DNA from 4 places in the Staphylococcus hyicus genome. Region 1 is predicted to be linked to each of the others. Evidence: predicted binding sites of a transcription regulator. Region 1 holds the regulator's gene; each other region holds the start of a gene.
The links. Region 1 encodes LexA, which represses DNA repair genes until DNA is damaged. Its sites were predicted from a motif close to CGAACATATGTTCG; they were not measured.
Positions count from the first base shown of each region.

Region 2: the regulator LexA is predicted to act here: its motif matches at 2,815-2,828, upstream of uvrB (excinuclease ABC subunit UvrB).
Region 3: the regulator LexA is predicted to act here: its motif matches at 1,302-1,315, upstream of SHYC_RS01280 (carbohydrate kinase).
Region 4: the regulator LexA is predicted to act here: its motif matches at 1,790-1,803, upstream of SHYC_RS08940 (YolD-like family protein).

Region 1 covers NZ_CP008747.1:1,568,322-1,576,268, reverse strand. Annotated here, with positions in the region: gene SHYC_RS07510 (amino acid permease) at 1-298, opposite strand, end outside; gene SHYC_RS07505 (catalase) at 501-1,997, shown strand; gene rpmG (50S ribosomal protein L33) at 2,369-2,518, opposite strand; gene rpsN (30S ribosomal protein S14) at 2,704-2,973, shown strand; gene guaC (GMP reductase) at 3,047-4,024, shown strand; gene SHYC_RS07485 (CAP domain-containing protein) at 4,038-5,051, shown strand; partial or broken gene tnpA (IS200/IS605 family transposase) at 5,373-5,855, shown strand; gene lexA (transcriptional repressor LexA) at 6,248-6,871, opposite strand; gene sosA (DNA damage-induced cell division inhibitor SosA) at 7,014-7,238, shown strand; gene SHYC_RS07465 (DUF896 domain-containing protein) at 7,453-7,689, shown strand; gene tkt (transketolase) at 7,778-7,947, shown strand, end outside.
Region 2 covers NZ_CP008747.1:2,048,341-2,056,287, forward strand. Annotated here, with positions in the region: gene uvrA (excinuclease ABC subunit UvrA) at 1-765, opposite strand, end outside; gene uvrB (excinuclease ABC subunit UvrB) at 771-2,753, opposite strand; gene SHYC_RS09695 (CsbA family protein) at 2,888-3,124, opposite strand; gene SHYC_RS09700 (YfbR-like 5'-deoxynucleotidase) at 3,130-3,771, opposite strand; gene SHYC_RS11890 (COG3942 and LysM peptidoglycan-binding domain-containing protein) at 3,905-4,792, opposite strand; one part of gene prfB (peptide chain release factor 2) at 4,867-5,898, opposite strand; one part of gene prfB (peptide chain release factor 2) at 5,900-5,971, opposite strand; gene secA (preprotein translocase subunit SecA) at 5,996-7,947, opposite strand, start outside.
Region 3 covers NZ_CP008747.1:308,810-316,756, reverse strand. Annotated here, with positions in the region: gene SHYC_RS01285 (O-acetylhomoserine aminocarboxypropyltransferase/cysteine synthase family protein) at 1-928, opposite strand, end outside; SAM riboswitch class I at 988-1,085, opposite strand; gene SHYC_RS01280 (carbohydrate kinase) at 1,331-2,440, shown strand; gene SHYC_RS01275 (pseudouridine-5'-phosphate glycosidase) at 2,424-3,335, shown strand; gene SHYC_RS01270 (NupC/NupG family nucleoside CNT transporter) at 3,345-4,541, shown strand; gene SHYC_RS01265 (PTS ascorbate transporter subunit IIC) at 4,664-6,013, opposite strand; gene SHYC_RS01260 (PTS sugar transporter subunit IIB) at 6,030-6,314, opposite strand; gene SHYC_RS01255 (PTS sugar transporter subunit IIA) at 6,316-6,759, opposite strand; gene SHYC_RS01250 (BglG family transcription antiterminator) at 6,750-7,947, opposite strand, start outside.
Region 4 covers NZ_CP008747.1:1,886,337-1,894,283, reverse strand. Annotated here, with positions in the region: gene SHYC_RS08950 (competence protein ComK) at 1-589, shown strand, start outside; gene SHYC_RS12305 (hypothetical protein) at 711-866, shown strand; gene SHYC_RS12570 (hypothetical protein) at 943-1,077, shown strand; partial or broken gene SHYC_RS08945 (GNAT family N-acetyltransferase) at 1,090-1,413, shown strand; gene SHYC_RS08940 (YolD-like family protein) at 1,827-2,237, shown strand; tRNA gene SHYC_RS08935 (tRNA-Asn) at 2,391-2,465, shown strand; tRNA gene SHYC_RS08930 (tRNA-Ser) at 2,469-2,557, shown strand; gene SHYC_RS08925 (GNAT family N-acetyltransferase) at 2,680-3,237, shown strand; gene SHYC_RS08920 (ABC transporter ATP-binding protein) at 3,249-3,896, shown strand; gene SHYC_RS08915 (ABC transporter permease) at 3,893-4,669, shown strand; gene SHYC_RS08910 (1,4-dihydroxy-2-naphthoate polyprenyltransferase) at 4,697-5,635, opposite strand; gene SHYC_RS08905 (isochorismate synthase) at 5,810-7,162, shown strand; gene menD (2-succinyl-5-enolpyruvyl-6-hydroxy-3-cyclohexene-1-carboxylic-acid synthase) at 7,164-7,947, shown strand, end outside.

The sequences.
Region 1 (7,947 bases):
CCCAAATAAGCCAGTATAACCAACCCATCGTAAAACCTAATGAAGCATCTACGAACCGTGTCGCATAACTACTAAATGAACCTGAAACTGGGTAGAACGTTGCCATTTCACCTATAGAGGACATGAGAAAATATAGCATTGTTCCAATAATTAAATAGGCTAAAATTGCACCACCCGGACCAGCTTGTGCAATTACGCCACCAGTAGCAACAAATAAACCTGTACCTATGGCACCACCAATTGCAAACATAGTGATATGTCTCAATTGGAGCCCCCGACTTAAATTCTTTTCTTCCATAAACATCTTCTCCCTATTCAATTATTCTATATATTGTACTTGCAAAAGTGAGGGGTTTCAATAGTATTTTATAACTTTAAAGCCCTAAATTAAAAAAATACACCGAAAAAAGGCGAAATAGTTCCTTTTTTTAGAATTTTTAAGTATAATTTGAGATGAGTACTACATTAGAATTATTATAAAGAAGAAAGAGGGTTTTATTATGCGTCGTGAAGAACCAACTAAATTAACTGGTTTATTTGGCCACCCAGTTGGAGATCGTGAAAACACAGCCACAGCGGGCCCGCGTGGTCCATTATTAATGCAAGACCCATACTTCTTAGAACAAATGTCTCATTTTGATCGTGAAGTGATTCCAGAAAGACGTATGCATGCGAAAGGATCAGGTGCGTTTGGTACATTTACCGTGACCAATGATATTACACAATATACATGTGCCAAAATTTTTTCAGAAGTGGGGAAAAAGACTGAGATGTTCGCACGTTTTTCAACGGTAGCAGGTGAACGTGGAGCAGCTGACGCTGAACGTGATATTCGAGGTTTCGCATTAAAATTCTATACAGAAGAAGGTAACTGGGACTTAGTAGGAAATAACACACCCGTATTTTTCTTTAGAGATCCAAAACTATTTGTAAGTTTAAACCGCGCAGTGAAACGTGATCCAAGAACGAATATGAGAAGTGCACAAAATAATTGGGACTTTTGGACTTCTTTACCTGAAGCATTGCATCAAGTGACGATTTTAATGACAGATCGAGGTATTCCGAAAGGGTATCGTCATATGCATGGGTTTGGTTCACACACATACGGTATGATTAACGCAAACAATGAGCGTGTATGGGTGAAATTCCATTTCCGTACGCAACAAGGTATTGAAAATATTCAACCTGAAGAAGCGGCTAAAATCGTCGGTGAAGATCGTGAATCATCTCAACGCGATTTATATAATGCAATCGAAAACGGTGACTTTCCTAAATGGAAAATGTATATTCAAGTAATGACAGAAGAACAAGCTAAACACCATAAAGATAATCCATTTGACTTAACAAAAGTATGGTTCAAAGATGAATATCCACTTATTGAAGTTGGTGAATTCGAATTGAATCGTAACCCCGATAACTATTTCCAAGATGTAGAACAAGCTGCTTTTGCACCTACAAACATTATTCCTGGTATTGATTTCTCCCCAGACAAAATGTTACAAGGTCGTTTGTTCTCTTATGGAGATGCACAACGTTATCGCTTAGGGGTTAACCACTGGCAAATCCCTGTGAACCAACCAAAAGGTGTGGGTGTAAACAATATTTGTCCTTTCAGTCGTGACGGTCAAATGCGCATACTAGATGGAAACCAAGGCAGTCAAACCCACTATTATCCTAATAGTTATGGTGTACATGAAAGTCAACCAGAATACAAGCGACCGCCTTTAGAGCTTCATGGAGATGCATATGAATATAATTTCAGAGAAGACGACGATAATTATTTTGAACAACCTGGTAAATTGTTCCGTTTACAATCTCCAGAGCAGCAACAACGTATGTTCAAAAATACGGCAGATGAAATGGAAGGTACGACAGATGAAGTAAAACATCGTCATATTCGACATTGTTACCAAGCAGATCCAGATTATGGTAAAGGTGTCGCTAAAGCGTTAGGCATGTTAGATCAATTAGACTTTATTTTAGCGGGAATTAAATAATGTATATAAGGGGGCGCTTCTTTGGAGTTGCCCTTTTTTCATCAATATGGAGATCAACGGACAAAACAACTAGGCTTTTTGAAATTTAAAAGTTACGGGTTTTTATCATTGTAATTTTATATTTTTGAGAAAGGGATTTGTCAAACTTAAACTTATGAAATTGCAGTACAAATAATAATTCTGAAGAGAAGTTTTTTCTCACGTGTGGTACTTTCAGACTAAAGTAATTTTAGTTGTTGGTTTAGTTAATAGAAGTTGAGTAATGAGCGTCTTTAAAAAGAAAACAAAAAAGCCACAACACCGAACTTTCGGGCTGTAGCTTACGTCGTATTTTGATGAGTTGGTGTTTCGTAACTGCTTAAATCAACTTATTATTTCGTTTCTCTGTGTAACGTATGTTTGTTTAATCTTGGGCAATATTTCATCATTTCGATACGCTCAGGATTCGTACGTTTGTTTTTCGTAGTGATGTAGTTACGGTCACCACATTCAGTACATGCTAATGTCACATTAACGCGCATTGGGTCGACCTCCTTTTAAATTGAAACTATTACGATTTGTTATTTTATCATGTTTTGAACGCTTTGCCAACAGTTATTTATACCATATTTTAATTATTATAAAAATCATCCTTGATTCACAATAAAAGGATATGCTATGATTTAAATCGTAATAATTACGATTTGATAATGAAGGAGAGATAGATATGGCGAAAAAATCTAAAATTGCCAAAGAACAAAAGCGTGAAGCTTTAGTTGCAAAATACGCTGAATTAAGACGCGAACTTAAAGCAAAAGGTGATTATGAAGCTTTAAGAAAATTACCAAGAGATTCATCACCAACACGTTTAACACGTAGATGTAAAGTAACGGGTCGTCCAAGAGGCGTGTTACGTAAATTTGAAATGTCACGTATTGCTTTCAGAGAGCATGCACATAAAGGGCAAATTCCTGGCGTGAAAAAATCAAGTTGGTAAGAACCTTTTATTTACTTTATTGCCAATAGATAGTATATTATCTTTTGGAATAAATTTATAAGGGGTTTAGAAAATGAAAATTTTTGATTACGAAGATATTCAACTCATACCGAATAAAAGCATTGTGAAAAGTCGTTCTGAAATTGATACATCTATTCAATTTGGCCCAAAACGTTTTAAGTTACCGGTTGTGCCTGCAAATATGCAAACGGTAATGAATGAAACGTTAGCAGAGTGGTTCGCTGAAAATGATTACTTCTATATAATGCATCGTTTTGATGAAGCTGCACGTCTGCCTTTCGTTAAAAAAATGAAAGATAAAGGATTGTTTGCTTCCATTTCTGTAGGTGTAAAAGAAGGAGAATTCAAGTTTATTGAATCACTTAAAGAAGCAGACCTTTCACCAGAATACATCACGATTGATATCGCACATGGTCACTCAGATCAGGTGATTGAAATGATTCAACATATTAAAAAATTATTACCTGAAGTATTTGTTATTGCTGGTAATGTTGGTACGCCAGAAGGTGTGCGTGAACTTGAAAATGCTGGTGCAGATGCTACTAAAGTGGGTATTGGTCCAGGTCGTGTATGTATTACAAAAATCAAAACAGGTTTTGGCACAGGTGGTTGGCAACTTGCAGCAGTGAATCATTGTAGTAAGGCTGCACGTAAACCAATTATTGCTGATGGTGGCATTCGTACACACGGCGATATTGCTAAATCTGTACGTTTTGGTGCTTCGATGGTGATGATTGGTTCTTTATTTGCAGCTCATGATGAGTCTCCAGGTGAAACAGTAGAAGTTGATGGTAAAAAGTATAAAGAATATTTTGGTAGTGCATCTGAATATCAAAAAGGTGAACGTAAAAATGTTGAAGGCAAAAAAATGTTTGTAGAACATAAAGGTTCACTAAAAGATACCCTTACTGAGATGCAAGAGGACTTACAAAGTTCTATATCTTATGCGGGTGGTAAAGATATCGGTGCACTACGAAAAGTGGATTATGTGATTGTAAGAAATTCGATTTTCAACGGTGATAGAGACTAAAAAATAGGAGTGGATTTCTATTAAATCATTCATATCTTTTCTCATACTCGGTTTTGTCATTGTATTAACGATTCCGGTTCAACCTACAGATGCGACACAAAAATTGGCGCAACCTGTTACTACCAAAGTAGATCAACTTGTTGACAGTAATAAATCACATACAGCATTAAAGACTCCAGATCAACAAGCGTTTGCGATACGCAACATTCAGATTAACATGTCACAAAAAGATGTAGAGGCGAAACTCGGTAAAGCATCAGCTGTACTTGATAATGAATACGGTACAAAATGGCATGTATATCATAACAAGTTTAATGACTTTATCTTAGTAAGTTATATTAATGGTAAAGTTCATGGTTTATTTACGAATCAAAATATCATTACTTCTAAATCAGGTATTAAATACAACACACCACAAAATGTGGTGCGTGATAAATTAGGTAAACCCCTTGAAGGAATCAAAAAAGGAAATACATTATACCGCCAAAATAACGATGAATATGATGTGTTTGAGAAAGATGGCATCTATACAACTGCATTTTATGATAAACATCGTAGCAATCAGTTAACTGCGCTTTTACAAGTGAGTAAAGAGATGGAAAACCGATTAAATGGTCAGTATGGTGCCCCTTCAAAAGGTTTAGCTCAAAGTTATGAAAAACTAGACTATTATTTAGTCAATGCAACACGCGTACAAAACAATTTAAAAGCATTAAACTACTCTGAAGCGTTAGCTGACACTGCACGTAAACATAGTCATGATATGGCAGTGAATCAGTATTTTGAACATACGAATTTAAAAGGTGAATCACCATTTGATCGTATGAAAAAAGATGGACACCAGTATAGAACAGCAGCGGAAAACCTTGCTTATGGTCAACAAAGTGCAATCTTTGCGCACCAAGGGTTGATGAATTCTGCAGGTCACCGAAAAAACATCCTACATCCTAATGTATCCACACTTGGTGTAGGGGTAGACTTCAATAAAAATAAACAACCTTATTGGACTGAAAATTATACTGGATAATGTTTAACGCCGTTTAATATTGGGAAAAAATCAATCAAATGAGGTTGATAGTATGAATACTTATAATATGAAAGTTCAAGATATGCCCAATATCGAACAACAAACTAAGGATATTCTAGAACGTGTTAAAGAAATATTAAATAAGAAAGAAGCGTAAGGCGATAGCTATCGTCTTACGCTTTTCTTATTATATAAAAGTAAACCATGCGCTATGCGTATGGTTCCGGAGAGGTTTCACCGTTGTATTAAAATCGGCATTTCCTCATGATAGAATAAAACTTGGTCAGCCAACCAAAATTAACTATACGAGGAGATGCCATAATGTCTAACGACACAAACAGTTTAGCACATACAAAATGGAATTGTAAGTATCACATAGTTTTCGCAACAAAATATAGAAGACAAATAATATATGGAAAATTAAAAAGAGATATCGGAATAATTCTGAGACAACTATGTGAAAGAAAAGGTGTTGAAATCATAGAAGCTGAAGCATGTAAAGATTATATTCATATGCTTGTGAGTATACCTCCAAAACGGAGTGTTTCTCAATTTGTAGGATATTTAAAAGGTAAGAGTAGCTTAGTGATATTTGATAAACATGCACATTTGAAATATAAATATGGTAATAGGAAGTTTTGGTGTAAAGGATTTTAAGTAGATACAGTTGGAAGATATAAAAAGGTAATAGAAGAATACATTCGAAATCAATTACAAGAGGATATCGTTGCAGAACAACTCACAATGATGGAATATATAGACCCATTCACAGGGAAAGAAAATAAAAAGTTTAGAAAAAAATAGGACCCTTTTAGGGGTCGCTGAGAAAGTAGTACAGTTGGCTGATCTTTCCAGTGCCCTTACAATGGCTGGTCAGTAACAGAGGCTTTCAACCGCAGAACAAACCACCCGTTCACACGGGTAGTTTTGATTTTATATAAAATGTAATAGCTATGAAAGGAACTAGACTGGAATGAGATAAAGTGCCTAAAACTTAATATGAATGTAACCTAATTACTAATGTTATTAAAGGATATAAAATTAATGTTGACAATGATTTTGAAATGTATGATGATTTGTTTAAATACCACTATCATAAATAAACGAATTTTTTAACATTGAACGTGAAGTAATTGAGAAGGGGCTGGGACATAATTACCAGCCCCTTTTATATAAGCAAAGGAGATCTCATTGAATTACAGTTCTCTAAATAGGCCTACTACTTTACCTAGCACAGTGACATGTTCTAAGTAGATAGGATCTAAACTACTATTTTCAGGTTGTAAGCGATAACGATTTTTTTCTTTATAGAAACGTTTTACTGTGGCTTCATCATCTTCCGTCATTGCTACAATGATATCGCCATTTTCTGCGATTGATTGGCTTCTTACGATTACTTTATCGCCATCTAAAATGCCAGCTTCAATCATACTGTCTCCTACAACATTTAAAATAAAGATTTGGCCATTATGTGTAGAAGTAAAGTGTTCAGGAAGTGGGTAATATTCTTCAACATTTTCCACAGCAGTAATCGGCGTACCAGCGGTAACTTTACCGATAACGGGTACATAAATTGTTTCTTCCATATTTACTGGTTCACCCATGAGCTCACTTACGATTTCGATTGCTCGAGGTTTTGTAGGGTCACGACGGATGTAACCTTTCTCTTCAAGGCGTGATAAATGGCCGTGCACGGTTGAACTTGAAGCCAATCCAACAGCTTCTCCAATTTCACGAACACTTGGCGGATAACCTTTCGTTTGAACAATATGTTTGATAAATTCAAATATTTCTTCTTGTCTTTTTGTCAGTTCTCTCATTAGATTACACTCCTTTGCATGATTTATGTACATTATAGCATAGTTATCCGAACAGAACAAACATTTGTTCGTTTTATGTTGACACAGAACATTCGTTCTGTTAAAGTAATTACACAAACAAATGTTCTAGGAGATGTTGATAATGATGAAAGTGAAATTAAATGAAATATATCTATATGTATCTGTTTTTGTTGCTTCTATGATTATCTTTTTCGTATTCTTTATAATGACAAGTCAAACTGCGCATACAGAACAAACGTACGAAATGACAGACCATCAAATTAATTCTAATCAAACGGAACACGTACAAAAATACGAACAAAAATCAAAGGATCAACAAAATGTGCTCGCTGTGACAGTTCGATAGATTTAAATTCGAACATATGATATAAAGACATAGAAATGAGGCACACAGTAATGAAACTAAAAACTAATAAATATAGAGATTTTCTGAGGACGATGTGAAATGATGTATGACGTTTCACATTGTCTTTTTTAATTCAAGTTATGAGTCATGGCGGTTGGTTTTATGCGTCTTTTCTGTTATATTTTGTAGAGAATATTGACGGAGGTTTTCATATATGCTTAGTCAAGAAAAATTACAGCGTATTAATGCACTAGCAAAGAAAAAGAAAAGTGAAGGTTTGACCGAAGCTGAAGCAAAAGAACAATCACGCTTAAGAAGTGAATATCTTGCTTCATTTCGAAATAGTTTTAAAGATCAAATCGAACATACTAAAGTGATTGACCCTGAGGGTAATGACGTGACACCTAAAAAATTAAAAGAAATTCAAAAGCAAAATCATACACGTCGTTAGTTCACTGTTTATACAAAAGAAATTATAGGTTTTATACGTGGATATAAGGTATAATAACCCTAGTAGCAAATAGAAAGGAAGTCATAATATGTTTGGACAAAAAGACACACATGCAGTAAATACCATCCGTGCGCTTAGCATTGATGCAATTGAGAAAGCGAATTCTGGTCACCCTGGTTTACCAATGGGTGCTGCACCAATGGCTTACACACTTTGGACGCAACATTTAAATTTTAATCCTAATTCTAATACGTATTT
Region 2 (7,947 bases), 480 kb from region 1:
ACAAATTGGACACGCATGCTTTTCAGAAAACTCAAGTTGTTCGCCATCTATGACATCTACAACTAAACGTCCTTCTGACAACTCCAGTACGGTTTCGATTGAATCGGCTAAACGCGTTTCAATTCCAGATTTGACAACTAAACGATCGACTACAATTTCTATCGTATGATTTTTGTTTTTATCTAATTCAGGCACTGCCGTGATATCCATGATTTCTCCATCAACACGTACACGAACATACCCTTTTTTAATAACATCCTTAAGTAATTTCTCATGCGTCCCTTTACGATGATTAACGATTGGTGCAAGTAATTGAATTTTAGTCCGTTCTTCTAGTTGAAGGATTTGATCTGCCATTTGTTGTACTGTTTGAGATTCGATTTCAACACCGTGATGTGGGCATATAGGTTTGCCAATCCGTGCGTATAGCAGTCGGATATAATCATATATTTCTGTTACCGTCGCTACAGTCGAACGCGGATTTTTACTCGTTGTCTTTTGGTCGATAGAAATGGCTGGTGATAGGCCTTCAATCGTATCTACATCTGGTTTATCCATTTGTCCTAGAAATTGTCTCGCATACGCACTTAATGATTCCACATAACGTCGTTGTCCTTCTGCATAAATCGTATCAAAAGCAAGGGAAGATTTACCAGAACCAGACAACCCTGTCATGACAATTAACTTATGTTTCGGTAATTCAATATCTACATTTTTTAAATTATGTGCTCTCGCACCTTTAACAACGATTGACGGTTCTTTCATTTTATTCACCCTTCTGCTTTTAATTCAAATAACATATCTCTTAATTCTGTAGCTCTTTCAAAATCGAGTGCTTTCGCGGCTTCTTTCATTTCATTTTCAATATTCTTAATCGTTTTTTCTCGCTCTTTTTTAGTTAGTTTTTTCGGAACTTCTTTACGTTGATCATCATTTGTTTCATTTGTGTCAACAGTAGCACTAATCACATCATGAATTTTTTTATTAATGGTTTGAGGGGTTATACCATGTTTTTCATTATACGCCATTTGAATGCTGCGTCGACGTTCTGTTTCATCGATGGCGTATTTCATAGAATCCGTCATTTTATCTGCGTACATGATCACTTCACCTTTTTCATTACGTGCTGCACGTCCAATTGTTTGGATCAGAGACCTTTCAGACCGTAAAAACCCTTCTTTGTCCGCATCTAAAATGACTACTAGAGATACTTCTGGTATATCTATTCCCTCTCTTAATAAATTAATCCCTATTAAAACATCGAATGTTCCCATTCTCAAATCACGAATGATTTCAATACGCTCTAACGTTTTAATTTCAGAGTGAAGGTAGTTTACCTTTACCCCCGCTTCTTTAAGATATGTCGTTAAATCTTCACTCATTTTTTTGGTTAATGTTGTGATGAGGACACGCTCATTTCTATCTACACGTTCTTGAATTTCAGACAATAGATCATCGATTTGATTTTTAGTGGGGCGCACTTCAATTTTGGGATCCAACAACCCAGTTGGCCGAATAATTTGTTCCACCATTTCATCTGTATGCTCAAGCTCATATGGACCAGGTGTTGCTGACACATAAACTAATTGACGTGCTTTAGATTCAAACTCTTCAAACTTTAAAGGACGGTTATCTAACGCACTGGGTAAGCGAAAACCATGTTCAACTAATACATTTTTTCGTGCTTGGTCTCCGTTATACATCCCTCTAATTTGAGGCAATGTCACATGGGATTCATCAATCATAATAAGCCAATTATCACCAAAATAATCCAGTAACGTATATGGTGTAGAACCTAAAGGACGCAATGTTAAGTGTACTGAATAATTTTCAATACCAGAACAAAACCCCATTTCACGCATCATTTCCAAGTCATAATTCGTGCGTTGTTCTAATCGCTGTGCTTCCAAAAGCTTGTTTTCACTCCGCAATTTTTCTAATTGTGAGGCAAGCTCTTTTTCAATGCGTTCAATTGCGATTTTCATTTTTTCTTCGCGTGTAACGAAGTGAGATGCTGGGAAAAGTGCAAAATGTTCGCGTTCACGTAGCACCTCGCCAGTGAGATAATTAATTTCACTCACTCGATCAATTTCATCACCAAAAAATTCGACACGAATACAAAGTTCATCTCTTGATGCTGGGAATATCTCTACAACATCCCCTCTTACACGGAACGTCCCCCGTTTAAAGTCAATATCGTTACGTGTATATTGCACATCAACAAGTTTTCGTAATAGTTCACTACGATCCATCTCCATACCTACACGGATACTTACAACTAGGTCTTTATATTCTTCAGGGTTCCCTAGACCATAAATACAACTCACACTTGCGATAATAATGACATCATCACGCTCAAATAAAGCACTTGTGGCAGAGTGTCGCAATTGATCAATTTCATCATTAATAGAGGCGTCCTTTTCGATAAACGTATCTGTTGATGGGACGTACGCTTCTGGTTGGTAATAATCATAATAACTCACAAAATATTCAACTCTATTTTCTGGGAAGAATTCTTTAAATTCACTATATAATTGTCCAGCTAATGTTTTATTATGCGCAATAATTAATGTCGGTTTCCCCACTTCTTTAATCACATTACTCATCGTAAACGTTTTACCCGTACCTGTTGCTCCTAAAAGCGTTTGATGACGCTTACCTTCATGAATACCTTTTGCCAATTCAGCAATTGCTTTGGGTTGATCACCTTGGGGGTCAAAGTTTGATGCAATTTTAAACGCATGATGCTCCATTCATGTACGCTCCTTTCAACACAATATCAATAACATTTTATCAAAATTTAACACATTGTTCCAAACATCTGTTCGGGATTTTTGGTTTTATCCATACAACACAAATAAGGATAAGATTCCTACAAGAGGAAACCTTATCCTTCACTATCCTGTTGTTTATGGATATGCAATTGGTCGACAATAATATAACCGGCAAGTAACGATACAACGTCTAAAAATATAATCCATTCATTATGAAAGAATCCTTTATAAACAGAAGCGCCGATTAAAATAAGTGTAATGAGTGTCCCCACCCACTTACTTCGCGTAATCGCACTAAAGATGACAACTAGGACGCATGGAAAGAATGCAGCTAACATATACCATATCATCACAATCACACTTTCCTGTTTTTAAGAATTTGCATTGTCATTTCTCTTAATTCTGTGCGCGGGATGAATTTTTCTGTAAGCATTTCTGGAATGATATTTTCTATAAAATCTTGAACCGCATACAAATGATCAAATTGCATAATCGTTTCTAAGCTCATTTCATAAATTTCAAAGAAAAGTGGTTCTGGATTACGTTTTTGTATTTCACCAAATGTTTCATATAAGAGATCAATTTTATCGGCGACAGCTAATATTTGTCCCTCTAATGAATCGTCTTTTCCCTCTTGTAAACGTTGACGATAAATCTCTTGATATCTTTCAGGTATTTCCTCGGTAATAAAGGTATCTACCATTTCTTCTTCAACTTGTGAAAATAATTTTTTTAATTCACCACTGGCATATTTTACAGGCGTTTTAATATCTCCTGTAAACACCTCCGCAAAATCATGGTTCAAAGCTTTTTCATATAAACTTTTCCAATCCACATCTCGCCCATGATATTCTTCAACTGTACCTAAATATTGCGCAATTTTAGTCACTTTAAAAGAATGAGCGGCGACATTATGTTCAAAATATTTAAATTTACCTGGCAATCGAATTAATTTTTCTAAATCTGATAGCCTTTTAAAATATTGATGTACACCCATTACCAGACCTCCTTTAACGTTTTGATACCGTTCTAATTGCATCTTTGAAAGTATTTTTCTAGTTTGATGATAATATAACACAAATTTAAGGATTCTATCACTATATAAATTAATATACGATAAATATTCAAATTTAATGAATAAAATGATATTGATCATACACATCTATGATTCGATAGCTGACAATAAAAGGTGCAACCCAGTTCATTTCAGAAACCACAATTGCATTTCCTTTTATCGCTTCCACAATCGCAACGTGACCGTATGGACCTTCTTGCGAGACAAGAATTGCGCCTACTTTCGGTGTTGATGTCACGTGAAATCCTTCTTCACGGGCATTAATATGCCATTGCTTCGCATTTCCCCAATAGTTATGAATTGGATGCGCTAGTTCCTTACGTCTTTCAAAAGCATAGTAAGTACACTGTCCCCGCATATATAAATTTTGAAAATCAACATGTTCATACGTCACGTCTTGTATAACTGGACGTTGTAATAAATCCCTATGTGTTTTAACGGTATTGTGGTTTCCAAAAAAATGAGAGGGTGTGATTTGAGAAAGACGAATTTGTGCTTTTAAAGAAGTGAATGTATTAGAGTGGTACGGCGCGTGTCTAGTGTGAGGTGGTATAATAGGTGCTGATTTATGGTAGGCTTTTTGTAAACGTGGTTGAAATAATAGTGCTGCGCCTTTTGGAGAGAGTGCTAGCCATTGATTGGAAGATAGTTTTTCAAATGACGGATTGAACTGATAAAATGTACGCTTGGTTAAGTGATAACGCGTCAAAATCCCATTCAAAGTATCTCCCGATCTCACGATATGAATATGTTTATTAGGAATTCGTACCGTCTTTTGTCCCTTAACTGATTGTCTTTCTGTAGGGTTTAAAGTTTTTAATTCTTGAATGGTTGCACCAATTTTTTGAGACAATTCATAAAAAGATTGATGTTTTGGAACTTCGATGTCCTGTGTGAGTAGCGCATTAGCAACTGCCATTACAAATAAAAAATTAAATATCATATCATGTATAGAACTCCTTATATTAAAAACTTGGAGCATCACGATTTTGTTCACACTCCAAGTTTCCAATCCAATTAATTTAGTTGACTTCTTAAATATGCATCAATAAACGGCCCAATATCGCCGTCCATAACAGCATTCACATTTCCCGTTTCTGCATTAGTACGATGGTCTTTAACCATAGAATAGGGATGGAAAACATAAGATCTTATCTGACTTCCCCATCCGATTTCCTTTTGTTCGCCACGAATCTCAGCAAGTTCTTGCGCTTTTTGCTCAATTTCAAGTTGATATAATTTTGCTTTTAACATTTTCATTGCAGCTTCACGGTTTTTTATTTGTGAACGCTCATTTTGGTTATTAACGACAATGCCAGTTGGATGATGCGTAATACGAATCGCAGACTCCGTTTTATTAATATGTTGACCTCCAGCACCTGAAGCACGGAACGTATCCACTGTGATATCATCAGGGTTAATCTCTATTTCAATTTTTTCATTATTAAACTCAGGAATCACATCACATGAAGCAAATGAAGTATGGCGACGACCTGAAGAGTCAAAAGGAGAGATACGCACGAGGCGATGAACACCTTTCTCAGCTTTTAAATAACCGTAGGCATTATGTCCTTTAACTATCATCGTAACACTCTTAACGCCCGCTTCATCGCCAGCTTGATAATCCACGATTTCGACTTTAAATCCCTGTTGTTCACAAAAACGCTGATACATCCTAAGCAACATATTTGTCCAATCTTGTGATTCTGTGCCACCAGCGCCCGGATGTAGCTCTAAAATAGCATTATTCGCATCATGTTCTCCATCTAAAAGAAGCTGAAGCTCAAAACGATCAATTGTTGGCCCGAAATTGCGCACAAGCGCCTCAAGCTCATTTTTAAGATCTTCCTCTTCGTCTTCTTGTAATAGTTCATGCGTCGCTTTCATATCTTCAATGTCGTTATTAATGTCATGATACGTAGTCACAATTGACTTTAATGCGTTATTTTGATCAATAATTTGTTGCGCTTTAGATTGGTCATCCCAAAAATTCGGTTGCGCCATCATTTCTTCATACTCTTGAATATCGGTCTCTTTTTGTTCTAAGTCAAAGAGACCCCCTGAGTTGATCGAGCTTTGTCTCGAAATTTTCAATCATACGTTTAATTTCAGATAGTTCCATTTGGGTACTCCTCATCATTAAAGTTTATTTGCCACAACAATTTTTATATTTCTTACCACTACCGCATGGGCAAGGTTCATTACGACCCGTTTCTTGATCTTTAACAATCGGCTTAGGTTTCACTTTTTCTTTGCCATCGTTTGCTGAAACATGTTGCCCTTCAAATTCTTTCGTCTTTTCACGTTGAACATCATCTTCGACAGTTACAACAGATTTTAAGATATATTTACTTACATCTTCTTCAATGCCCTGCATCATAATATCGAAAAGTTCATGCCCTTCATTTTGGTAATCACGAAGCGGATTTTGTTGGCCATAAGAACGTAAATGTATCCCTTGTCTTAATTGATCCATTGTATCAATATGAGACGTCCATCTTTCATCAATTGAACGTAATAAAATCATACGCTCAAATTCAGGCATACGGTCACCCAATGCGTCACTTTGACGTTGATATGCTTGTTCAATTTTAGACCAAATGACTTCAAATATATCTTCACGATCTTTACCCTTGACTTCCGATTCTTTTAATTCACCTTCATGTAAAAACACATCTTCTACATAATGAATTAATGGTTCGTAATCAGGATTTTCAGCATCTTCATTGACGTGAAATTGTATTGTACGTTGTAATGTAGATTTCAACATTTCGATTACAAGTTCTGAGCTGCTTTCATCATCGATAATTCGGTTACGTTCTTCATACATAATTTCACGTTGTTTACGCAAAACTTCATCATATTCAAGAATACGTTTACGTGCGTCAAAGTTGTTCCCTTCAACACGTTTTTGTGCAGACTCTACAGCGCGTGAAACCATTTTAGATTCAATTGGTGTCGAATCATCCATACCTAAACGGTTCATCATCGCTTGCATACGTTCTGAACCAAAACGCACCATTAAATCATCTTGTAAAGATAAATAGAAGCGACTATCTCCTCGGTCACCTTGACGTCCCGAACGTCCACGTAACTGGTCATCTATACGTCGTGACTCATGTCTTTCAGTCCCGATTACAGCGAGACCACCTAGTTCTTCTACACCTTCACCAAGTTTAATATCCGTACCACGCCCCGCCATATTTGTAGCGATTGTAACCGCACCACGTTGACCTGCATCAGCGACAATTTCTGCTTCACGTTCATGGTTCTTCGCATTTAAAACGCTGTGACGAATACCACGTTTTTTTAGTAAATTAGAAATGTATTCACTTGTTTCTACTGCAACGGTCCCTAATAAAACAGGTTGACCTTTGCGATGCTTTTCGATGACTTCTTCTACTACAGCGTCAAATTTCCCTTTTTGGCTTACATAGATTAAGTCAGAATGGTCCACACGTTGTACAGGGCGGTTCGTAGGAATTTGAGTCACCGTCATATTGTAAATGTTTCTGAACTCTTCTTCTTCCGTTTTCGCAGTTCCCGTCATGCCCGCTAGTTTGTTATACATTCTAAAATAGTTTTGGAAAGTAATAGAGGCCATTGTTTTAGACTCGTTTTGAATTTTAACGGATTCTTTTGCCTCTATAGCTTGATGTAATCCTTCTGAGAAACGACGTCCTGGCATCGTACGTCCAGTAAATTGATCGACAATTAAAATCTCGCCATTTGTGACCATATAATCAATATCTCTAGCCATTGTGTAATGCGCTCTGAGTGCAAGGTTGATATGGTGAATAATGTCTACGTGTCTAACATCGTATAAGTTGTCTAATTTAAACATACGCTCTGCTTTATCAATACCTTGTTCGGTTAATTGAATTGCTTTTGTCTGAACATCGTAATTATAATCGTCCTCAGCTTTAAGCATTTTGGCAAATACGTTCGCTTGTGTATACAAAGATGTTGATTTTTCCGCTTCACCAGAAATAATTAAAGGTGTACGCGCTTCATCTATTAGAATCGAGTCAACCTCATCAATAATTGCGAAGTTCAATTTGCGCATAACACGGTCTTCTTTATAATTCACCATGTTGT
Region 3 (7,947 bases), 1.2 Mb from region 1:
GGTTCGATAAATAATGCGCTACTTTTTCCGCGTTTTCAACATGACGTTCCATACGCAATGACAATGTTTCTAACCCTTGTGTTAATTGAAATGCGTTAAATGGTGACAATGCGGCACCTGTATCACGTAATAATGTCGTGCGAATTTTAAAGGCCAGTGCAGCGTCACCAAACTTTTCGCTAAAGATGATGCCATGATACGATGGATCAGGTTCACTTAATCCAGGAAACTTACCATTATTCCAATCGAAGTTCCCACCATCTACAATGACACCACCCATTGATGTCCCATGGCCTCCGATAAATTTGGTCGCGGAATGGACAACGATATTTGCGCCGTATTCAATCGGTCTAAAGAGATACGGTGATGCAAACGTATTATCTACAATGAGTGGAATGCCATAAGATTTTGTGATTGCGCTTATTTTTTCAAAGTCTTCGATGTTGCCTTCAGGGTTACCAATGGTTTCAACAAATAGTGCTTTTGTATTCGCTTTAATGGCCGCAGTTACATTTTGTGGGTCTTTCGTATCAACGAGTGTCACTTCTATTCCAAATTTAGACAGCGTATGTGTGAATAATGTATGCGTCCCACCATATAACGTTTCACATGCGATAATATGGTCACCTGCATGTGCGACAGCTTGAATCGCATACGTGATAGCCGCCATGCCTGAAGCAACAGCCACTCCCGCAATCCCGCCTTCAAGTTCTGCTACTCGGGTTTCAAGTACTGCCGTTGTCGGGTTCATCAGGCGCGTATAAATATTCCCCAATTCTTCTAAACCAAATAAATTGGCTGCATGATCCGTATCGTTAAAATTAAACGACGTCGTTTGATATATCGGAAGTGCGCGTGCATTCGTAGCTGCATCCACTTCTTGTCCGGCGTGCAATTGTCGCGTCTCAAATCGATAATCTTGTGTCATGTTGATTCCCCCTTAAAATTAAAAAACGCCTACCTCGAAAGATAGACGTGACGTAATCAGACTCATCTCTCAGGCATGTCACCTGCAGGAATTAGCACCTAACTTAAAAGGTTGCCTGGCTTCAAAGGGCCTGTCCCTCCACCATTCTGGATAAGTAATATGAAATTAAAACTAGTTTATTATACTCACGTATTGAAGTCAACACAAAATTCTGACAACTTTTATAATTTGGGGTCGCCTACACAAAACTTACAGAAAAATACTTTTAAAAGCACATCGCACATATAATGAAATTTGTAAACTTTTTGAACGTTCTTTTGAAAGCGTTTACATTACGTTGCTGATTTGCTAACCTAAACAAAAGTTTAATAATCAAACTTTTGTTTACTAGGAGGTGCCATAGTGAATAAAAATGAAAAATTAATCCTTGAACGCATTCAAGACAATCCATTCATCTCTCAACAAGAATTAGCGAAAGCTGTTGGACTTTCTCGACCTGCTGTCGCAAATATTATTTCCGGTCTCATTCGAAAAGAATACGTGCTCGGTAAAGCCTACGTTCTCAATGATGACTTTCCAATCGTATGCATTGGTGCTACAAATCTTGACCGTAAATTTTACGTCAATCAAACATTGCAACAAGGAACATCGAACCCAGTCACATCAACGCGCTCAGTTGGAGGTGTCGCACGCAACATTGCTGAGAACCTTGGTCGTTTAGGTGAAAATATTGCTATGCTTTCTGCGAGTGGAAATGATAGTGAATGGGACATGATTAAGCATTTGTCCAGTCCTTTTATGAGTCTTGATCACGTCCAACAAGTTGAGAACGCCAATACAGGATCGTATACGGCTTTAATCGACAAAGATGGCAATATGGAATACGGTCTTGCCGACATGGAAGTGTATAACGAAATGACACCAGAATTCTTAATCAAGCGTACTCACTTACTTCGGAAAGCTAAATGTATCGTTGTCGATCTCAATTTACCAAAAGATTCACTTGATTTCTTATGTGCCTATAGTGAAAAACACAACATTAAACTCGTCGTCATTCCTGTATCGTCACCAAAAATGAAACATATGCCTGATTCCTTACATGCGATTGACTGGCTCATTATTAACCGCGATGAAACGGAAACTTTTTTGAAGATGACAATTAATGATACTGAAGATTTAAAACGCGCTGCCAAACAATTAAATGATCTCGGCATTAGTCACGTGATTATTACGAATGGCACGAAAGAACTGATATATAGTAGTTCAACGCAAACATTTATGAAACAAGTCATTCCATCCTCACACGTTGAAGACGTCACAGGTGCTGGCGACGCTTTCTCAAGTGCGGTGATTTACAGCTGGCTAAAAGGATTCGATATTGAAGATACTTTAAAAGCCGGTTTAGTCAATGCGCGTAAAACAATAGAAACGCAATACACGGTTCGACAAAACTTAGATAAAAAACAATTATTACGAGATATGGAGGAATATCAAAATGAAACAATACATTGAGTTGTCTCAAGAAGTCCAAGATGCAAAATCAAACCACCGACCAATTGTTGCCTTAGAGTCTACTATCATTTCTCACGGGATGCCTTATCCACAAAATGTACAGATGGCAAAAACTGTGGAACAAATCATACGTAATCAAGGCGCAGTACCTGCAACAATCGCATTAATAGATGGCAAGGTCAAAATCGGTTTAGAAGATAATGAGTTAGAATTACTCGCGAAAAGTGACAATGTCGCAAAAGTGTCACGTCGTGATTTAGCAGAAGTTATCGCGCAAAAAAGAATCGGTGCGACAACAGTGGCTTCTACAATGATATGTGCAGCACTTGCAGATATAAAGTTCTTTGTGACAGGTGGCATTGGAGGCGTACACCGTGGTTCTGAAGAAACGATGGATATTTCTGCGGATTTGGATGAACTTTCAAAAACAGATGTCACTGTTATTTGTGCTGGAGCCAAATCGATTTTAGATTTACCAAAAACGATGGAGTATCTTGAAACAAAAGGTGTTCCTGTGATTGGTTATCAAACCGAAGAACTTCCAGCCTTTTTCACACGTAAAAGCGGCGTCAAATTAAATTCAACAGCAAATCATGTCGATGACATCGCTTCGATTTGTAAAGTGAAACATGACCTCCAACTTGAAGGTGGCATGGTGATCGCAAATCCTGTACCTGAAGCTGATCAATTAGACAAAGCGTATATCGATACAATTATTAATGACGCTGTGAAAGAGGCCGAAAAAAAAGGCATTCGAGGCAAAGACTCTACCCCATTTTTATTAAGTAAAATTGTCGAAAAAACGGAAGGTAAGTCCCTTGCAACAAATATTAAACTTGTCGAAAATAATGCAGTCGTTGGCGCACAAATCGCAGTATCATATTCTAAACTGTAGGTGATGTTTATGTCCATACTATTTACGATGACAGGGGTGGTATTTGCATTATTTATCGCCTATATCGTCAGTTTTGATCGCAAACATATTGATTTTAAAAAGACCCTCATTATGCTTGTCATTCAAGTCTTACTGATTTTGTTTATGATGAACACGTCTATCGGTCTCAATATCTTAACAGCACTCGGTAAATTTTTTGAAGGGTTAATGAACATCAGTAAAGCAGGCATCGATTTTGTATTTGGTGATTTAGAAAATAAAGGCGGCTTTACATTTTTTATGCACGTCTTACTCCCTTTAGTTTTTATATCTGTATTAATAGGTATTTTAAATTACTTTAAAATATTACCGTTTATCATTAAATATGTCGGCTTAGTAATTAACAAAATCACGCGAATGGGTCGCTTAGAAAGTTATTTTGCCATCTCAACAAGTATGTTGGGACAACCAGAGGTCTTTTTAACGATTAAAGACCTTATACCGAAACTTTCCAAAGCCAAATTATACACAATTACCACTTCCGCAATGAGTGCTGTAAGTATGGCCATGTTAGGCTCGTATATGCAAATGATAGAACCAAAATATGTCGTAACCGCAGTGATGTTAAACATTTTTAGTGCACTCATCATTGCGAGTGTCATTAATCCATATGAAGCGAACGATGCAGATGTGGACATTGAAAACCTTACTGAAACACCTACAAAGCGCCAATCACGGACACCATTTTTCCAAATGATTGGCGACAGTGCGATAGATGGTTTTAAGATTGCGATTACAGTTGCCATTATGTTATTAGCCTTCATTTCATTAATGGAAGCGATTAATGTCATTTTTAGCGCTGTAGGGCTTAACTTTAAACAACTGATAGGATACATTTTTGCGCCTATCGCCTTCATTATCGGTGTTCCTTGGAGTGAAGCTGTCCAAGCAGGGTCCATTATGGCAACGAAGCTGATTACCAATGAGTTTGTAGCAATGCTAGATTTTAAAGATATGGCAAAAAATTTAAGTGACCGTACTGTCGGTATCATTTCCGTATATTTGGTCAGCTTTGCCAACTTCGGTACAGTAGGTATTATCGTAGGAGCAATTAAAGGCATTAGTAGTGACCAAGGCAATAAGGTAGCTGCCTTCGCGTTAAAATTATTGCTCGGTGCCACGTTAGCTTCTATCATTTCTGCCGCCATGGTTGGATTAGTCTTATAAAATCCTTCATATTCCCAAGTCAATAAAATGTTCAAAATAACATTAAAGTAGCCTTCAAAATTCATTGGTTGATGAACTTTGAAGGCTTCAATATTGAACACATCTTCAGCGTGCTTAATTCATTATGAAATGGTTTTGTTGCTGCGTTTTTGCAAGAGTATCGCGACTGCTGCAATGATGATGATCGCAATACCCACACCCACAACACCTAATGTTTTAACAATATTGCCAAAGACAATACCTACAACTAAGAAGTCTGTATCTGAGAATGTTGTCGCTGCTAAGCCTAAATCGCCTAAAAATGGCAAGAATAATAATGGTAAAAATGTAATCAACAGACCATTCATCATCGCACCAAAAATGGCACCTTTAATGCCACCACGGGCATTACCAAATACACCTGAAGCTGCACCAAGGAAGAAATGAGGCACAACACCTGGAAGAATCACAACACCACCAAGCATAAACATCACAAACATTCCGAGTACGCCCGTTAAAAAGCTTACAAAAAAGCCAATTAATACAGCATTTTGCGCATAAGGGAAAACAATCGGACAGTCTAAGGCTGGCTTAGAGTTGGGAACCAATTTTTCAGAAATTCCTTTGAAAGCAGGTACAATTTCTGCCAGAATAAGACGAACACCTGTCAAAATAATAAATACCCCCGCTGCAAATGTGACCCCTTGAATTAAAGAAAAAACAATAAAGTTTTGGTCATGGCTTATCGTTTTATGGACAAAGTCCACTCCCGCAAAAAGACATGCGATTAAATATAATACCACCATCGTAATCGAAATGCTGATTGTACTTTCGCGTAAAAAACTTAAGCCTTTAGGAAATTGAATGTCTTCCGTAGATTTTGATTTCCCATTAAACAACTTACCTATTTCACCTGCTGCCCAGTAACTGACTGTACCAAAATGCCCAAGGGCAACTTGATCATTCCCTGTTATTTTACGCATCGTTGGTTGTGCCAGCGCTGGAAAGACAGACATGATTAAACCTAAAATCACCGCACCTATCACAATTGTTAGTGTGTTATTGACTTTACCTACCGTTAAAATAATCGCTAAAAAGGCAGCCATATAAAATGTGTGATGCCCAGTAAGGAAAATATATTTTAAATTCGTAAAACGTGCGATAAATATGTTCACTAACATGCCAAATACCATGATTAATGCTGCTGTTGTTCCATATTTTGCTAATGCAATCGAAATAATCGCTTCGTTATTTGGTACTACCCCTTGAACACCAAACGCATGTTGGAAAATTTTTCCAAAGGGTTCAAGTGATTGTACAACCACGCCTGCACCTGCACTTAAAATTAAAAATCCCAATATCGTTTTTATCGTTCCAGACGTTACAACCGAAGCGGGTTTCTTTTGAACCATCAAACCTATAAACGCAATGAGTGCGACTAATATCGCTGGCTGACTTAAAATATCCACAATAAAATCAAGAATGCTTTTCATATGAACACCCCAAACATTAAATTATATTCAATTCTTTTAACTTTGCTGTTAATTTATTTTCTAGTTCTTGTTTGTCTAAAATGTTATCTAAAATTAAAACCTCTCCTAAGCGCGCTGCATTTTCTTCTAAGTCGCGTCCACATATAAATAAGTCAGCCATTTCAGGACTCGCTGTCATAATGTCACTATGTTCAACATCAACTGTAGATTCAAGATTTAACGTTTTCAACACTTCTTGAACATTCATCTCTACCATAAAGCTACTTCCTAATCCGTGACCACAAACAACTAAAATTTTCATATTAATTCTCTCCTTTAAATATTGTAATGATTGCTTTTTTATCTTGAGACTGCATTAAAGCTTCGATATGTTGTGCATCCCCCAATACCTTTGCCAGTTGTTGTAAGATATTTAAATGTGACGTATGATCCGTTGAACAGAAAACAAAAATCAAGGCAGCCTCATGTCCCTTTTCTGAAAAATTGATAGGTTCATCAAGTTTTAATAAACTGATGCCTACCCGCTTCACATTGTCATCTGGTCGTGCGTGCGCAATCGCTACGTTAGGCGCAATGACAATATACGGACCCAACGTCTTGACACTTTCAATCATAGCTTCCACATATCCACGCGCAATATAACCCTGAGCCAACAATGGTTCAGCCGCGATGTATATAGCTTCTTGCCAATCATTCACTTTCTCTTTCATCGTAATTTTGTCTTTCGTTAAGGCATCTAAAGCCACGTTGTTTCTCCCTCCATTTGTTTTATATGTTGTTGAAATTCAGTTAACTTGCCATCAATCAGTTGTTGTCGAATGTCATTATTCGTTAATAATTCTGTAAGTTGTTTTAGCGCTTTTAAGTGCAATTTCGTGTTTTCCGTTGCTAAACATATCACCACATAGATGGGATCATAGTGAGGATGGTTGAATGTGATACCTTTTTCAAAATGACCCAAACTCATGCCAACCCCGTACACATGTGACGTACTTCCATGTATTAAAGCAATGTGCGGACTAATGACCATGTAAGGGCCTAACGACTGCAGTTTATTCATAATTTCTTCTTTGTAGTCGGTACTGACGATGCCATCACGTTCTAGAGGGCGCACACCTTGAGTAATCGCTTGTTGATAAGACATAGATTGATCAATTTTAAACACACGCGTATGTAAAACATCTGTCAAAGATAGCCCACGCATTTCAGGTTGAAGCAACGTCGCAGCCCGTCTTTCATTAACGATAGCATTCAGTACATCAAGGTCATCACGCGTTAATAGTGGTGATATCGTAACTGTTTTAATCGTTTGATATGGTGTCGGTACAGTTGAAATCACTAAATCTACATTCATATTACTCAACTCATCTTCACTGATATCATAAATGGAATAAGCATCTATAATGTCAAATTCCGGATACACATGAGACAACTTCACATTGAGTAATTGTGATGTTCCGACACCCGATCCACATACGACGACAACTTTTAATTTGTGATGGCGTTGTGTCATCAATCGTTCAAAGCTCGACGCAAAATGTAACGTGACATAACTGATTTCATGGGCATGAAATTTTAATTGATAGGCTTCTTCAAGAATTTTGATTTTTTTCACAATCACATCATACAATTCTTGATATTCATGAATGATTTTTTCATGTAATGGATTCGCTTGATAAATATGGTTTTGTAGCCGATACAATGCCGGCGACAAATGAATACAAAGCCCTTGAATGAGCTTACCATCCGTAAAAAATGCCACACCCATCTCCGCGCCAATATGATCTACAAACTTTTCAATAGTCTGATGCATATAAGCTTCGTTGACACGTGTCGAACTTATAGCTGCACGCTTTGAACTCAATAAATGTAGCACCATGACGTCAATTTCAGAATCAGGAAACACAATATTAAAACGTGCTTCAATTTCTAAT
Region 4 (7,947 bases), 320 kb from region 1:
GTTTTTACGTCCCACGGATGGACCAAACGGCATCAATCAAAGTACTGAAATTTTGAAATATGATGAGCCACCAATCATTGTTCACGAACCGCTGACTCAAATCATTGAAAACAGTTGTAAATGTTATGGTGAAACGTATCAGTCTAGAAAAGAACAAACACGTCGTATTTCGAGCCTCAAAAGTAAACTTCCAATTAATATCACTCCGATATTCCCTTCGTATTATTTCCCGTCACATTCCGATCGCGCAACCGAAAATAGCTGGATTAATATGCATTTTGTAGAACGAATTAAAAAATTAAAAGGTGCTAAATCTAAAATTATTTTTGTAAACAGTCAATCAGTTATTTTAAATGTATCAGAACATACTGCTTCAACACAATTTCATAATTGTATTACATTTTCCTACCATTTAGACCGCAAAGCGAAAGCACTTACTACAAATCCCGAGAAGCCTATAGATTATAATAAAGACAACTTCAACATTTATGAAGCGCTCTCTAGATATGCGATATTAGAAAATCAACGTACCAACTACGAACCAGGACCTAATGCGTCAAAACCATTTCCAAATCTTCCAGAAGTATAGAACCTTCAACGTTATTATCTTATTAATTATCCCAACTTTTATTTGATATATTGACTCATGCAACTAATATGAAAATTAAAGGGTATAGTAGGCTAACTATTGATGTTAAGGAGGGCCCCATATGAGTCATCATTTTAAAGTTTTCTTTTCAACATATTTAATAATTAACATTTTATTAAAATCCTTAGGTAATTTTTGTGTATGCTTAAATCATACGATTGAATTTGTTATTGCAAGTAAAAACGCGCGATGTAATGGTATTCCAAATGTAATTTAAAACGGATTCATATTTTGTTGTATTAACACTTATACTTCTATTGAGTATGCTAATGTAGAGGTATAAGTGTGTTTTTATGTTAAAGGATGATGTCATTATGTTTGAAAAAGTGAAATTGAATGAAGAACCGCCAATGGATTTATTATTACTTGCTGATCCTTCTTATCAAAGGGTAATGGAACACTTAAAATCTGGAATATGTATCGTATAGAAAGAAGATAATTGTATTGTAGGTAGTTATATTTTAGTGATGCTTGATTCTGAACGTATTGAATTAGTGAATATTGCTGTTAAAGCTTCTAAACAAGGTGGAGGTATTGGAAAAAAACTACTTGATCATGCAATAGCTTATGCAACTGAAAATCAATTTAAAGAGATGATTGTGGGTACTGGCAATTCAAGTATTAATCAAATTGCATTTTATCAAAAAGCAGGTTTTAGATTAATAGATGTGATATTTGATTTCTTTATTCAAGATAATGAAGCACCTATTTATGAAAATGGCGTTTGGTGCAGAGATATGTTGCGTTTTAAAAAGCAGTTATAGTGTGTTAACTCAAAATAGAAGGGAACGTATTCTCATCGTATTGTAAAATAATATGTAGGCAATTAAAAATCGTTGTTTGATTAATTATAATAAGAATCGACTTACCATTATTCTGAATATTGTCCAAATTGTTTTTGAGATATCAATTGTTTGTATGGTATTCAAAAGTCAGTTAAAGGTCGGGGGAGTGTCTTTTGAACAAAAATGAAACATCAACTGTCATTTCCGTTAACAGTAAGTATTTTTGTACTTTCTGCGCTATTGTTCATAATGACGATTATGGATATTTAATCTGACATTTAACGGTGTGCGTTTTTCTTAAGCCGTTTTTTAATGGGTCAAAGGTTGAAGCATTAAAAAAATCACTTCACAAATACGAACATATGTTCTATAATGAGTGCGAGGTGATAAATATGTTGGATCGTACACTACCACCTAAGTATCAAACAGAAACGGATTATCGGAAAATACCCCGTCAATATTTAAATGGTCGTATACCAATGGGGCGTGGCATTGTCAAATGGGCACCTTTTGGGACACTTCCAGAACAGTTTGAAAGAATTAAACAGTTTGAAGCAAATCAACATAAAATTGATCGTCCGGATTTGAGTGAAGATCAAATCATAGAAATCAATCATATGTTGCACTTTAAAATTTCTAAAAATGAAAATGCTAAAATTTCTTACTGGCGTTCGGGTTACATTCATACGATAGAAGGCTACATTACTTCGATTAATACATTCAATAATGAACTTACGATTTCAAATGAACGGCAATCAGATCGACTGACGATTGGTTTGAATGAACTTTATGCAGTAGAGTAGAAAAATGGCGTGATTACATTGTGCAAAACGTAAAGTTGACGGAACTTCCCCTCCTATAGTGTAAATATTCCGTTAACTTTTTTAATTTTAACTCTTGATTTCCTGGGGTGAATTGATATAATAGTATCTGTGCTTACAAAAAAATAATATGAATCCACAGTAGCTCAGTGGTAGAGCTATCGGCTGTTAACCGATCGGTCGTAGGTTCGAGTCCTACCTGTGGAGCCATTAGGAAACGTACTCAAGTTGGCTGAAGAGGCGCCCCTGCTAAGGGTGTAGGTCGTGAAAGCGGCGCGAGGGTTCGAATCCCTCCGTTTCCGTTTAAAGAACATTGCAATCGCAATGTTCTTTTTTTATGTGTATTTTACTCTGTACCTTACAAGTGTACTTTTGTTCCATAAAATGATGTATTCCTCTAAAATAGGATTATAGGAGGAATGGTATGATACGAAAAGCGACGATAAACGATGCGACAGCGATTGCAACATTAACATATCTCATTTGGCAAGATATGGAATTAGAAATTGTTAGAAAATACCACCAGTCCGAGGTCATACAAGCCATAAAAGACAGTGTAATATCTTCGTCTTATCGAAATAGTTATCTTCATGTTCATGTGTATGACGTTGAAGGTCAAGTAGCAGGCATGATTGTTACATATGATGGGAATAAGGAGTTATATTATGAACAATGTTGGACCATGCTCCATCGTGCTAAAAGTCTCCCTCTATCCACAAAAACACCATTACCTGTTAAAGAGGCTGAGGATACAGACAGGTATATCGAATCAATTGCTACATTTCCACAATATAGAGGACGGGGTATTGCGAAAGCGTTAATGAAGTATATTTTTGAAAAATATAAAGGTCAAACGCTGAGTTTGAATTGTGATCGTAATAATGTACGTGCGAGAAGATTATATGAAAATATGGGTTTTAAGTCATATATTGAAAAAACGTTATACGGTCATGTTTATGATTATATGATTTATAAAAACTAAGGAGGGATGCTATGCTTGATTTAAAAAATGTGAGTTATCATGTAGATGATCAGCGCATTTTAAATCAAATTAATTTTAACGTAAAAAAAGGCGAAGCGATAGCAGTTGTAGGGGCGTCAGGAAGTGGGAAAAGTACATTATTGCGTGTGATTGCGGATTTAATTTCACCAACAGAGGGGGACATTCTTTTCAAAGGTCATTCATATCAAGCATATGAACCTGAAATATTAAGACGACGGGTCAGCTATTTACCACAACGATTAGAACTATTTGGAGAAACAATATATGATAATCTTGCTTTCCCATCGTTAGCGCGTCAGGATACATTTGATAAAGCACGCGCAAAGGCGTTGTTAGAGGCCGTTGGACTTAAAAAATATAAATTGAACGCGCGCGTGCAACATATGTCTGGGGGAGAACAACAGCGTGTAACTATCGCACGACAATTAATGTATCAGCCCGAAGTGTTATTGCTAGACGAAGCAACGAGCGCTTTAGATGATAAAAATAGTCAAGCCATTGAAAAACTAATCTTTGAGATGGTCAAGACAGGGACAGCAGTGTTATGGATCACGCACAATATCGAACAAAGTCATCGACATTTTCATCGTATTATGACGATACATAACGGTGAACTTGTGAAGGAGGAGACGGTATGACAACAACGTCTTTACTTTTGACATCACTCTTGTTGCTGATACCTATCATTATTTCGTATAAAGAAAAACTTCGCATCGCTAAAGATTTAATCATTGCGGCTGTAAGAGCAGTCGTTCAGTTGGTTTTAATTGGTTATTTACTTGAATTTGTATTTAAAGTAGAAGAGATGTGGATTGTGCTTGCGCTCATTTTAGTGATTATGATTAATGCAGCTGCAAATACTAAAAAACGTGCATCTACTATAATGCATCATGTATTTTGGGTGTCCTTTGTAGCGATTATGACAGGAGCAGTTTTGTCGTTAGGCGGCGTTTTACTTACTGGCGCGATCGATTTTACACCAAATGAAATCATACCAGTCGCAGGTATGGTGGGAAGTAATGGAATGATAGCGATAAATTTAAGCTACCAAAATCTTAATCGTATTTTCACAAAGGAAACGGAATCGATTGAAGCAAAGTTATCTTTAGGTGCAACGCCTTCACTTGCAGCAAAAGAAGCGATACGTGAAAGTATTAAAGTGGCTATTGTCCCAACCATCGATTCTGTGAAGACTTATGGGCTTGTTTCCATTCCGGGTATGATGACAGGATTGATTATTGCGGGAGTGCCGCCATTACAAGCGATTAAATTTCAGCTTATGGTTGTTTTTATTCATACAACAGCCACAATCATTTCAGCACTTGTAGCAACATACTTAAGCTATCGCCAATTTTTTAATTATCGTCACCAATTGATTCAAATAAAAAAAGATGACATAAAACCCACTTAACGTTTAAGTTGTTAAGTGGGTTTTTATTTAAATATTACCTAATAACGCACTAATATATATACCTAATGCATAAAGTAAACCGAAAAATGTATTCGTTTTTCCAGCAGCAATCATGGCTGGCATCATTGTTTCTGGTGTGTCATTCTTTTTAAAACGGCGGTACACTTTTACAGGCCACGGAAAACTTAATAGAACAAGTAAAAAGAAAATTGAACCACCTGGAACGAAAAATACTGTGTAAATGACCCAGACATAGGCGAGGACATACATGGCTGCTAAAACGATTAAGGACAATCGCTTGCCTAACAGAATCGGTAACGTTCGGCGTCCGCTTCGTTTGTCTTTCACGCGATCACGAATGTTATTTGCCATGTTAATTAAACCAATAGTAATGACTATTGGAATACTCATCCAAACGACGGTGCTATTGACATGTCCGGCTTGAATAAAGAAAGCAATTAAAATAATGAACATGCCCATAAAAATACCTGAGAAAATTTCTCCTAAAGGTGTCCAAGAAATCGGGAACGGCCCCCCAGTATATAAATAGCCAATCGCCATACATAATAAGCCCACAGGAATGAGCCAAAAAGAAGTTTGTGCCGCGATAAACAACCCTAATACAGTAGCGACAACATAAAATGCGATAGCCAAATTAAAAATGGATTTAGGTGTCATACCGTGACGTACGATAGCACCACCAATTCCCACGGATTCATGGTCATCAAGGCCTTTTTTATAATCATAATACTCATTAAACATATTCGTTGCCGCCTGAATTAAAAGACAAGCGAGCAACATTGCGATAAACAACCCCATATTGATGTGATCTTCACTACCAAGTTGGAAGATTTTTGCGATGGCTGTACCAACTAAAACTGGAACAATGGCAGCAGTTAAAGTGTGAGGTCGCATTAATTGCCAATACTTATGAAAGGTTGAATGTTGCTGAAATTGATTCACCATATAGATCAAAACCTCGATTATTTATATTAGTAATACAAAATCAGTATAGAAAAGTTTAGAAATGAAATCAATAACAAACTCTATGATTTAAGCAATGTCTCTCACATTTAACATTAAAAAATGTTAAAATAAATGTTAATGGGATTATGATTATGAGAAAGAAGTGAGAAACAGATGACTGTTGACGTTGGTGAGCAGGAAATCATTGACGCAATAGCGAATACATCTAAAACTTGGATTTCTATAGAGGTGCGCTTGCCACATACATTGGATCCAGTAACATTATTTAGAAAAACCAATCAGGAAGCGGGTAACCGCTTTTATTTTCGGCTTAATGATAATGAAACAGCTTTTTTTGGATGTCGCGTTGCGAAAGAATTTAAAAATAATAATAAAAGTAAGCGGTCAATTTTTAAAGAATGGAATCGTTTTAAAGAAGATATCGCATTGATTCATCCATCCACGCCCAAACATCATTTGCGTATATATGGCGGTTTTCAATTTTCTACCGAACGAACGAGTTCAGAATGGCAACAATTTGATATGAATCATTTTATCTTACCAGAGATATTAATTTCTCATATTGAGGGTGCCACGTACTTAACATATACAATACGAAAAACAGATTTTTCATTTCAAGAATTTAAAGATATTTACACATATTTAAGTCATATTGATAGAACGTCGCATATACTTGAAGAACATGAAATGCATGTATGTGCACAACAAGATTTAGATATTGATGCGTGGGAGCGTTTAGTTGACAAAACGATTCAACAATTAAAGTCAGATGAAAAGATTGTATTATCACGACGACGAGAAATAAAATTCAATACAACGATTGATATTGCCACTGTGTTAGACCGAGCTTTAAAAAACGAAAAAAATAGTTATCTATTTTTAATAGAGTCGGGCAATGATTGTTTCATTTCTCAAACGCCTGAACAATTATTTAAAGTTCAAAATAATATGCTTTCAACTAAAGCAGTAGCAGGAACAATCAAAAGAACATTAAATACTGAGCAAGATCAAGCACAAGTAGAAGCGTTTTTACAAGATGCTAAAAATTTAGTTGAACACCACATCGTTGTTGAAAGTATACTTGAAGATATCAAACCATTCGTTAACGATGTACATTATCATGCGACGCCAAACATCCTTAAAAATGATCATTTATATCATTTGTATACTGAAATAAGTGGTCCATTAGCGACACCAAATTATATTGAACTTATTGATGTGATGCATCCAACACCTGCATTAGGGGGCTATCCTAAAGCGCAAGCAGTTCAATATATAGATGCACATGAATTCAATGCAAGAGGCTTGTATGGGGCACCAGTAGGTATGATTGATATGTATGATGATAGTGAATTTATCGTCGCTATACGTTCTATGTTAATTAATGACAATACAGCACTTCTTTTTGCTGGTGCTGGCATTGTTAAAGAATCAAATGCAAAAGCAGAAGTGGCTGAAACAGCTTTGAAATTTAGTCCAATGATGGACGCTTTAGGGGTGAACTAAGTTGACGCATGCGCAACAACATTTAACTGAACAAGTGTTTCATTTTATATCAGAACTTTATGCATATGGTGTAAGAGAAGTAGTTATTAGTCCAGGATCACGTTCTACGCCCCTTGCAATCGCATGTGAATGCCATTCCGAAATCACAACTTGGGTACATCCTGATGAACGTAGTGCGGCATTCTTTGCGCTAGGATTAATTAAAGGAAGCAACCGACCTGTTGCGTTAGTGTGTACGTCAGGTACTGCAGCAGCTAATTATGTACCAGCAGTAGCAGAAAGTCATATTAGTCGCCTACCACTCGTAGTGCTAACGAGTGATCGTCCGCATGAGCTACGAGAAGTTGGTGCACCTCAAGCAATCAATCAAGTCAATATGTTTGAAAATTATGTGCGCTTCCAGTTTGATATGCCTATTGCAGATGGGACAAAACATACATTAGAAGCCAATCGATATCAGCTTCAAAAAGCAAGTCAATACTTTGTAGGTCCACATCAAGGTCCTGTGCATTTTAATTTACCATTTAGGGAACCGTTAACGCCTGATTGGTCACGGACAGATTTATTAACGACACATACGTATACGTTACCTAAATATCAAAAAAACATTGACCCCATGCCAATTGCCGATACACTGAAACAAGTGAAAGGGCTCATTATTGTTGGGGATATGCAACATCAAGATGTGTCACAGCTACTCACATTTTCAACGGAATATGATTTGCCAATTTTAGCAGACCCATTAAATCCTATACGCCGAACAAAGCATCCGAATGTGATTGCTA